Regions from separate parts of the Kitasatospora sp. NPDC051164 genome, predicted to be linked through region 1. Evidence: riboswitches for the same ligand, from Rfam matches in the RefSeq annotation. Region 1 holds a riboswitch; the other holds the start of a gene.
What was found. Region 1 has a riboswitch for glycine ahead of gcvT (glycine cleavage system aminomethyltransferase GcvT). Riboswitches for the same ligand answer to the same signal wherever they lie in the genome.
Positions count from the first base shown of each region.

Region 2: it holds a riboswitch for glycine, as region 1 does, so the genes downstream of both, gcvP (aminomethyl-transferring glycine dehydrogenase) here and gcvT (glycine cleavage system aminomethyltransferase GcvT) in region 1, are expected to answer to the same signal.

Region 1 is NZ_JBITFB010000003.1:50,405-55,648, reverse strand. Features, by position in the region: gene glyA (serine hydroxymethyltransferase) at 82-1,350, opposite strand; gene gcvH (glycine cleavage system protein GcvH) at 1,435-1,812, opposite strand; gene gcvT (glycine cleavage system aminomethyltransferase GcvT) at 1,926-3,047, opposite strand; glycine riboswitch at 3,278-3,398, opposite strand; gene ACIBEC_RS05270 (enhanced serine sensitivity protein SseB C-terminal domain-containing protein) at 3,653-4,456, shown strand; gene ACIBEC_RS05265 (enhanced serine sensitivity protein SseB C-terminal domain-containing protein) at 4,599-5,244, shown strand, end outside.
Region 2 is NZ_JBITFB010000054.1:13,550-18,793, forward strand. Features, by position in the region: gene ACIBEC_RS44080 (MFS transporter) at 1-8, opposite strand, end outside; gene ACIBEC_RS44085 (PRC and DUF2382 domain-containing protein) at 152-1,261, opposite strand; glycine riboswitch at 1,413-1,516, shown strand; gene gcvP (aminomethyl-transferring glycine dehydrogenase) at 1,755-4,655, shown strand; gene ACIBEC_RS44095 (DUF5999 family protein) at 4,812-5,003, opposite strand.

The DNA of each region.
Region 1 (5,244 bases):
CCAGTGTGCGCGGTGCCCCGGAGCCCCAGGTGTCGCGGCGGGGTGAGGCCGGTCACCCGGCCCGGACGATCACCGAAGTGATCAGAGGTTCGGGTACAGCGGGTACTTCTCGGCCAGCGCGGTGACGCGGGCCTTCAGGGCGTCGGCGACGGTCTCGTCGAAGGCGGGCTTGAGCGCCTCGGCGATGATGTCGGCGACCTCGCGGAAGTCCTCGGCCTGGAAGCCGCGGGTGGCCAGGGCCGGGGTGCCGATACGCAGGCCCGAGGTGACCATCGGCGGGCGCGGGTCGTTCGGGATGGCGTTGCGGTTGACGGTGATGCCGACCTCGTGCAGGCGGTCCTCGGCCTGCTGGCCGTCGAGCTCGCTGTTGCGCAGGTCGACCAGGACCAGGTGCACGTCGGTGCCGCCGGACAGGACGGACGCGCCGGCCTCGGCGACGTCGGCCTGCAGCAGGCGCTCGGCCAGGATCCGGGCACCGTCCAGGGTGCGCTGCTGGCGCTCCTTGAACTCCTCCGAGGCCGCGACCTTGAAGGCGACCGCCTTGCCGGCGATCACGTGCTCGAGCGGGCCGCCCTGCTGGCCGGGGAAGACCGCGGAGTTGATCTTCTTCGCGTACTCGGCCTTGGACAGGATGACGCCGCCGCGCGGGCCGCCCAGGGTCTTGTGGGTGGTGGTGGTGACCACGTCCGCGTAGGGCACCGGGTTCGGGTGCAGCCCGGCGGCCACCAGGCCGGCGAAGTGCGCCATGTCCACCATGAGCAGCGCGCCGACCTCGTCGGCGACCCGGCGGAACTCGGCGAAGTCCAGCTGGCGCGGGTAGGCGGACCAGCCGGCGATGATCAGCTTCGGCTGGTGCTCCTTGGCGAGGCGCTCGACCTCGGCCATGTCGACCTGGCCGGTCTTCTCGTCGACGTGGTACGCGACCACGTTGTAGAGCTTGCCGGAGAAGTTGATCTTCATGCCGTGGGTCAGGTGACCGCCGTGGGCCAGGTTCAGACCCAGGATGGTGTCGCCCGGCTGGATCAGCGCGAACATCGCGGCGGCGTTGGCCTGCGCGCCCGAGTGCGGCTGCACGTTGGCGTGCTCGGCGCCGAACAGGGCCTTGATGCGGTCGATCGCGATCTGCTCGACCACGTCGACGTGCTCGCAGCCGCCGTAGTAGCGACGGCCGGGGTAGCCCTCGGCGTACTTGTTGGTGAGCACCGAGCCCTGGGCCTCCATGACCGCCACCGGGGCGAAGTTCTCGGAGGCGATCATCTCCAGGGTGGTCTGCTGGCGGTGCAGCTCGGCGTCGACCGCGGCGGCGATCTCCGGGTCGAGGGCGTGCAGGGACTGGTTGAGAACCGTCATGGTGTGGTCTTCCCGGGGAGGAGAGCGGAGGGACGGCGGGGGAGGGCGGGCCGCCGTGCTGCGGCCCGCCCGATCACGAGCGGGTCAGCTGCTGTGGGTGAGCGCGTCGTACTCGTCCGCGCTGAGCAGCTCGTCGGTGGACTCCACGCGCACCTTGAACAGCCAGCCACCCTCGAAGGGGGCGCTGTTGACCAGGCCGTTGTCGTCCAGGACGTCCTGGTTGACCTCGACGACCTCGCCGGTCACCGGGGAGTACAGGTCGCTGACCGACTTGGTGGACTCCAGCTCGCCACAGGTCTCGCCGGCGGTCACGGCGTCGCCGACGGCCGGCAGCTGCACGTAGACGATGTCACCGAGCGCGTCGGCGGCGTGCTTGGTGATGCCGATGGTGGAGACACCGTCCTCAGCGGCGGTGAGCCACTCGTGCTCCTTGGTGTACTGCAGGTGCTGGGGGTTGCTCATGGCGTCATTCTCCAGGATGGGAAGCGGGTACGGCGAAGCGGGCCGCCGCGTGGACGGCTTCGACGTGCGGGTATGGGGAAAGGCGGGTGTCGGCGGGGCGCTCGGCGGGGCGCTCAGCGGGCGCGCTTGTAGAACGGCAGCGCCACGACCCGGACCGGCTCGTGCTTGCCGCGCACGTCCACCGCGACGGTGGTGCCGGGGGCGGCGTGGGCCGCGTCGACGTAGGCCATCGCGATCGGCTGTCCCAGCGTCGGGGACGGCGCGCCGGAGGTGATTCGGCCGATCGGGGCGCCGTCGGCGGAGACCACGGTGTACTCGGCGCGCGGGACGCGCTTGCCCTCGGAGACCAGGCCGACCAGCACCCGCGGCGGGTTGGCCTCGGCCGCGGCGGCGGCCTGCTCCAGCGCCTTGCGGCCGACGAAGGCGCCCTCGTTGGTGGTCTTGTCGAAGCGGACGACGCGGCCCAGGCCGGCGTCGAACGGGGTGAGGTCGGTGGACAGCTCGTGCCCGTACAGCGGCATGCCCGCCTCCAGACGCAGCGTGTCGCGGCAGGACAGGCCGCACGCGACCAGGCCGCGGCCCTCGCCGGCGGCGGTCAGCGCCTGCCAGATGTCCTCGGCGTCGACCGGGTGGCAGAAGATCTCGAAGCCGTCCTCGCCGGTGTAGCCGGTGCGGGCCAGCAGCACCTCGCGGCCGGCCACGTGGGCCGGGAGGATCGCGTAGTACTTGAGGCCGGGCAGGTCGGCGTCGGTGGTCTCGGCCAGGATCGCCGTGGACTCCGGGCCCTGGACGGCGATCAGCGCGTAGGTGTTGCGGTCGTCGGTGACGACGGCGTCGAAGCCCTTGGCGCGGGCGATCAGCTCGTCGAGGACCAGCTGGGCGTTGGAGGCGTTGGCGACGACCAGGAAGGCGTCCTCGCGCAGGCGGTAGACGATCAGGTCGTCCAGGATGCCGCCGTCCTCGGCGCAGATCATGGTGTAGCGGGCGCGCAGCTCACCCAGCGCGGAGACGAAGCCGACCAGCGCGTGGTCCAGCATCTCGCCGGCCTGCGGACCGGTGACGGTGATCTCGCCCATGTGGGAGAGGTCGAACAGGCCGGCCTTGGTGCGGACGGCGAGGTGCTCCTCGCGCTCGCTGCCGTAGCGCAGCGGCATGTCCCAGCCGGCGAAGTCGGTCATGGTCGCGCCGAGGGCGCGGTGCAGCGCGTCGAGCGCGGTCAGGCGGAGGGACGACATGGCCAGGAACTCCTCGGTCGGGGCACTCATGGGTGCACGCGCCGGACCGGACCCTCTCGGGGGCCGACCCTGCGCGCGGGCATGCGGCGGCGTGGGTCTCCCCATCTGTCGTCGAACCTGAGAGCTTCACCGCCCGCCGGCCCGCAGCTGTTTCCAGCATCCAGGACAGCATGGCGGCTTGCACCGTGGGTGGGCGCGCGACAGGGCCGCGCGCCGCTTTCCAGATGTGCCTAACCCGTGCGGTAGGGGGGCCTGAGAGATTCCGGGGAGGACTTGCTCCTTCGGCGCCGGCTGTGCCACACACTCACACACTCACTGGTGCGGCACTCCGGGCTCTCCCGCGCGGGTTCGAGCGGCCGGTATGGAGTTGTGGGGCCCGCGGCGCATGCCGTCGGACGCGCACATCATGGCACGTCCCGGACGAGGAAGGGAGAGGGGACCCGGTCACACGACGAGAGGGGAGCCGGTCACACGGTGAGAGGGGAGCCGGTCACACGGTGAGAGGGGAGCCGGTCACACGACACAGAGGCGAACACGAGCCCTAGACTGCTCCGCGTCGGCGCAGCAGAGGGCGGCCGACCGGCAGAGGGCGGAATCGGCGGCGCATGGGGTACCCGGTGGAGCAGCAGCAGGGGTGGGGCGGCCCGGAGGGGGCGCCGGCGGGCGGCACGTGGCCGGCCAACGAGCTGGAGCAGGTGCTGACCGCGGCCCTGGGCGACCCGGGCGCGACGCCGCGGGTGATCGAGGTGCTGGCCCGCAGCCAGGTGTGGGTGCCGCTGCCCGGCGGGGCCGACCCGCAGGGGCAGTCGCTGGACCTGCCGACCATCGAACTGGGCGGCGACCCGTACGTACCGGTGTTCTCCTCGCAGGAGGTGTTCCTGCAGCAGGCGCCGGGAATGGCCTTCGCGATCGCGCCGGTCTGGGAGTTCGCCCGCGGGCTGCCGCTGGGCGTGGGCATCGCGGTGAACCCGGACGCGGCGGTGGGCATCCCGGTGCCGCCGCAGGGCGTGGCCGAGCTGCGCCGCGGTCCGCGCCAGGACCGGTGGGAGGCCGCCGAGGACCCGGCGGCGCCGACCGGCGGCCGGGTGGCGCTGCGCGAGCCGGTGCCGGGCGAGGACCCGGAGCACTTCCTGGCCGCCTGCCGAGCCGAACTGTCGGCCCTTCCCGGGGTGTTGACCGCCCGCCGGGCGCTGGCCAGCATCGAGGGCGAGCCGACCGTGATGTTCGTGGGCGTCCAGTTGGATCCGGCGGCCCCGGCCGACCCGGCCGCGGTGAACGACGCGCTCGGCCGAGCGCTGGGAACCGCGCCGCTGCCGGGCGGCGTCCACCTCGTACTGCTCGACCTCGCCGACGACCCGGTGGTCGAGTGGCTGCTCACCCGGGTCATGCCTTTCTACACGCGGGTGTGAGCGGGGTTCGTATCCAAGGCACGTCGCCGTGGCGGTGGCCGGTGCCGCGCCATAGGGTGCGTGCAGACGGCCGACGGCCGGTGGTTCGAGGAAAGAGGCGCGGCGAGGTGGGCGCATGAGTGCGGGAACGGGAGCGGGCGGGATGCCGGGGCCCTGGGGCCAGGCACCGGCCGGGCGCCCGGGAGCGGATCCCGGCGTGTTGGAGCACGCCCTGCGCGAGGTCGCGCCGGAGCGCTACGACGCGTACGAGCGCCTGCTGCACGCGCTGGCGGACGGCCGGGTCTGGATGCTGCTCTGGCACGGCACCCCGGGCAGTCCTGACGCGCAGTACGGGAACATGGAGATCAGCGGCCACGGCTACGCGCCGGCCGTCACCTCGCCCGAGCAGCTGGCCGCCTCCGGCTGGGGGCGGGCCCACGAGGTCGTCTCCGGCCGGGAGATCGCCGGCTCGCTGTACCGCACCCGCTGGGGCCTGTGGCTGAACCCGCACGCGCCCGGCGGCGGCGTAGGCGTGCCCTGGGCCGACCTGCGGCGGGTCGCCGCGGGCCTGGACCGGCTGCCGGCCGGTCCGCTGAAGCTGAGCGAGCCACAGGTCAACGCCCAGCCGTTCTTCGCGCTGCTGGAGCGGCAGGCCGGCGAGGTACGCGCGGTCCGGGCGCTGCGCCGGGCGTGGGTGCAGCCGGCGGTGGGGGAGCCGTACCTGGCGATCGGCCTGGACCTGTACGAGAGTTCGCCGCCCGCGGTGGAGGCGGTGCGCGCGCTGATGCAGCGGGCGATCGCGGTGGCCC
Region 2 (5,244 bases), on a different contig from region 1:
TCACTCACGGTTGCTTCCTCCCGTACATAGTGAATGAACTGAAGTAACCATGCAGGGAGATACTTCAGAGTGTCAAATATCGAGCGGTTAAGCTTTGGCAAAGGGGAAGGCCCCGACCTCGGATGGTCGGGGCCCTGCTGGGGATCGCGGGTCAGACGAGCGGGCGCATCGCGGTGGCGCGGGAGGCATCGGGGGTCGGGGTGACGGCGTCCTGGGGCGTGGTGGGGTCGTGGACCTCGACGTGTTCGCGGCGGAGTTCTTCCCGGACCACCTCCTCGTCGGTGTAGCGCTCGACGACCAGGCGGACGCGCTCGATGGGGGCGAGGTACTTGCGGACCGCCGGGCGCTCCTCACGGAGAGTGACTTCCTCGACGGCCTCGGCGATCTCCTTCTCGGTGAGGACGGCGCGCTCGGCCTCGCCGACCGGGATCCGCTCGACCCGGATGCGCTCGCGGACCACCGGGACGCGGCGCTCGACCTGCTCGGTCGTCACGTACTTGCGCAGCTTCGCGGTGCCCACGTTGTGCCACTCGGTGGTGACCTCCAGGCGCTCCTCGCGGCAAGTGATCTCGATCGGGTTGCCGGGAGCGGAGGAGTCGGCCCCCGAGCCGCGTGCGTGGGTGGTCGCCGCCGGCATCGGGTGCAGCTTGGGTTCCGTGATGGGTGCCGAGGAAGCCGTGGCGGGAGCAGGGGTGCTGAGGGTCCGCATGTTGGTCTCCATGGCGGTTACGGCGGTGGTCGCGCTGGTGCTGTCGGGCTCGGGAGAGTGGAAGGCGTGCGGCTTGGCGGCGACCGCGGCGGCGGCGGGGGTGGCGCCGAAGTCGAGGTCGGACTGCGCGGCGTGGCCGCCGTCCTCGCCGCCCGGGTGGTCCTCCGCTCGGGTGTCGAGGCCGTAGTAGCGGTAGAGCTGGAGCTCCTGGGAGGGGGACAGGTGCTGGCCCACGCCGAAGTCGGGGGACTCCTTGACCAGCGACTTGTCGTACGGCACCCGGAGCTCGTCGCCGGAGAACTCGCTCGTGGTGAGCGGGACGAAGGCGTCCCGGCCGAAGATGCCGGTCCGGACGGCGGCCCACTCGGGCTGGCCGGTGGCGTCGTCCAGGTACACCTCGTCGACCGTGCCGATCTTGTCTCCGTTGCGGTCGACCGCCTTGTGGCCGATGAGGTCCCGGGGGTCGATGTCGGTCTGCACGCTTTCCTCCAGTGCGCTGAGCCTGCGGAACTCCCACAGGAAGTCGGCCGGAGTACCCGTGCCGTCCGCCACTTCACACCAAATGCCATGAATCGGACGGACGCGACCGGGGTGCGCCGGACGGGCTGCGGGCTGAGCCGTCCGGGGGACGCGCGTAGACCCGGGGTGACCCGAAGCACCCGTGATCCGACGGCCTCCCGCTGGTACCCTGGGCGGCGACCGCAGAGCCCGCTCGGGAGAGTCTCCGACCGCGAAAAGCGCTGGTCGGGGCGCCGAAGGAGCAACTCCTCCCCGGAATCTCTCAGGCATCCGTACCGTGTGGGGTAGGTCACTCTGGAAAGCAGGGCAGGAGTCTCGGCACAGAAGCCGGCGACCACCACCCTCACCGACGGTGCAAGCCGACGGAGCGCCCACAGCGCACCGTGCGGGCGAAGCTCTCAGGTCCCGATGACAGAGGGGGAGGCCTGTCGGGTCCGCCCGCCATGGCTCATTCGCTGTCCGCAGCGGGGAAGGCCGGTCGGCGCGCGTACCCCCGCCGGTCCGTGACCAGGAGGCCTCGACCACCATGAACGCCCAGCCGAACGCGGGACGCCCCACCAGCGCCTCGACCCTCACCGAGCTTGAGCTGGCCAGCCCCTTCGAGAACCGCCACATCGGCCCCGACGCCGCCGCGCAGGAGAAGATGCTGGCGTCCGTCGGCTACGGCTCGCTGGACGAGCTCGCCGCCACCGCCGTGCCCGAGGCGATCCGCTCCATCACCGCCCTGGACCTGCCCGCCGGCCGGACCGAGGCCCAGGTCCTCGCCGAGCTGCGCGAGCTGGCCGGCCACAACCGGGTGCTCCAGCCGATGATCGGCCTGGGCTACTACGGCACCTTCACCCCGCCGGTGATCCTGCGCAACGTCATGGAGAACCCGGCCTGGTACACCGCCTACACCCCGTACCAGCCGGAGATCTCGCAGGGCCGCCTGGAGGCGCTGCTCAACTTCCAGACCGTGGTCTCCGACCTGACCGGCCTGCCGACCTCCGGCTCCTCGCTGCTGGACGAGGGCACCGCGGCCGCCGAGGCGATGGCACTGGCCCGCCGCGTCACCAAGGTCAAGGGCGGCGTCTTCCTGGTCGACGCCGAGACCCTGCCGCAGACCATCGCGGTGATCGAGACCCGCGCGGTGCCGACCGGTGTCGAGGTCGTCGTCGCCGACCTGTCCGAGGGCATCCCGGCCGAGATCGCCGAGCGCGGTGTCTTCGGCGTGCTGCTGCAGTACCCGGGCGCCACCGGTGTGGTCCGGGACCTCGCCCCGGTGATCGAGCAGGCGCACGGCCTGGGCGCGATCGTCGCCGTCGCCGCCGACCTGCTGGCGCTGACCCTGCTCAAGTCCCCCGGCTCGCTGGGCGCCGACATCGCCTGCGGCACCTCGCAGCGCTTCGGCGTGCCGATGGGCTTCGGAGGCCCGCACGCCGGCTACCTCTCGGTGCGCGCCGAGTACGCCCGCTCGCTGCCCGGCCGCCTGGTCGGCGTGTCCGTCGACTCCGACGGCAACCGCGCCTACCGCCTCGCGCTGCAGACCCGCGAGCAGCACATCCGCCGCGAGAAGGCCACCAGCAACATCTGCACCGCCCAGGTGCTGCTCGCTGTGATGGCCTCCATGTACGCCGTCTACCACGGCCCGGACGGCCTGGCCGACATCGCCCGCCGCACCCACCGCTACGCCGCCGCCCTCGCCGAGGGCCTGCGGGCCGGCGGCGTCGAGCTGCTGCACGGCGAGTTCTTCGACACCGTCACCGCCGTCGTCCCGGGCCGCGCCGCCGAGATCGCCGCCGCCGCCCGCGCCAACGGCATCAACGTCCACCAGGACGGCGCGGACCGGATCTCCGTCTCCGCCGACGAGACCACCACCCGCGAGCACCTGGCCGGTGTCTGGGCCGCGTTCGGCGTCGAGGCGGTCGAGGTGGCCGAGGGCGCCGAGGCGCTCCCGGCCGCGCTCCTGCGCGACGACGAGTACCTGACCCACCCGGTCTTCCACAGCCACCGCTCGGAGACCGCCATGCTGCGCTACCTGCGCCGCCTGTCGGACCGGGACTACGCGCTGGACCGGGGCATGATCCCGCTGGGCTCCTGCACCATGAAGCTCAACGCGACCACCGAGATGGAGGCCGTGACCTGGCCGGAGTTCGGCCAGCTCCACCCCTTCGCGCCGATCGACCAGGCCCAGGGCTACCTGACCCTGATCCGCCAGCTGGAGCAGCAGCTGGTCGAGGTGACCGGCTACGACGCCGTGTCGATCCAGCCGAACGCGGGCTCGCAGGGCGAGCTGGCCGGCCTGCTGGCCGTCCGCGCCTACCACCACGGCAACGGCGACACCCAGCGCGACGTCTGCCTGATCCCGTCCTCCGCGCACGGCACCAACGCGGCCTCCGCGGTGATGGCCGGCATGCGCGTGGTCGTGGTGAAGACCCTGGTCGACGGCGACGTGGACGTCGAGGACCTGAAGGCCAAGATCGAGCAGCACCGCGACAACCTGTCGGTGCTGATGGTCACCTACCCGTCGACCCACGGCGTGTACGAGACCCAGATCACCGAGATCTGCGCGATGGTGCACGAGGCCGGCGGCCAGGTGTACGTGGACGGCGCCAACCTGAACGCCCTGGTCGGCCTCGCCAAGCCGGGCAAGTTCGGCGCGGACGTCTCGCACCTGAACCTGCACAAGACCTTCTGCATCCCGCACGGCGGCGGCGGCCCGGGCGTCGGCCCGGTCGCGGTGCGTGCCCACCTGGCGCCGTACCTGCCGAACCACCCGCTGCAGTCGGAGGCCGGCCCGGCCACCGGTGTCGGCCCGATCTCGGCCGCGCCGTGGGGCTCGGCGGCGATCCTGCCGATCTCCTGGGCGTACGTCCGGCTGATGGGCGGCGAGGGCCTCAAGCGCGCGACGCAGGTCGCGGTGCTGAACGCCAACTACATCGCCAAGCGCCTCGCGCCGCACTTCCCGGTGCTCTACACCGGCCCGGGCGGGCTGGTCGCGCACGAGTGCATCATCGATCTGCGCCCGCTGACCAAGGAGACGGGCGTGACGGTGGACGACATCGCCAAGCGCCTGATCGACTACGGCTTCCACGCGCCGACGATGTCCTTCCCGGTGGCCGGCACGCTGATGATCGAGCCGACCGAGTCCGAGGACCTGCACGAGATCGACCGGTTCTGCGACGCGATGATCGAGATCCGGGCCGAGATCGACAAGGTCGGCTCGGGCGAGTGGGCCGCCGACGACAACCCGCTGCGCAACGCCCCGCACACCGCCGCCGAGCTGGCCGGCGACTGGGCGCACGGCTACTCGCGGCAGGACGCGGTCTTCCCGGCGGGCGTGAACCCGGCGGACAAGTACTGGCCGCCGGTGAGCCGGATCGACGGCGCGTACGGCGACCGCAACCTGGTCTGCTCCTGCCCGCCGCTGGACGAGTACGGCGTCTGACGGAGCCGGGCGCCACGGCGTCCGGACGAGCGGCAGGGCCCCGGCGGAACTCTCCGCCGGGGCCCTGCCCGTACTGCCTCGAGTCGGTGTCCGGGCCGGCCGTACGGTCGGGACCGCGGTGCGGTCGCGCCCGGCGTACGGCCGGGGACCGGGTGGTCAGGCCGCGTGGGCGACGGGTCGGCGCGGCGCGATCACCCGGCCGTCCGGCAGCAGCTCTCCGGTGTCCTCGAACAGGACGACGCCGTTGCAGAGCAGGCTCCAGCCCTGCTCCGGGTGGCAGGCCACCGACACGGCCGCTTCGCGGTCCTCGGACTCGGCCGATGGGCACTCAGGACGGTGCTGGCACATACGCGTACCCTCGCTTCGCTCTGCGATCCTCCCCGTGGTGCGGTCGCCGGAGGTCGTGCCGTCCGGAGGCCGCCGCGGTAGTCGGATCCTGTCCGCACGCCGACCAGGTGTTGACCGGCGCTCAAGTGGGTAGGACAGGTGGTCCTTCCACGCTGGTTCCCAGTGTCGGCATCCGCGGACGTGCGCGCAGCGATTTCGTGACATGCGCCACAACTCCCGGGCAGAGATCACCCGTTCAGGT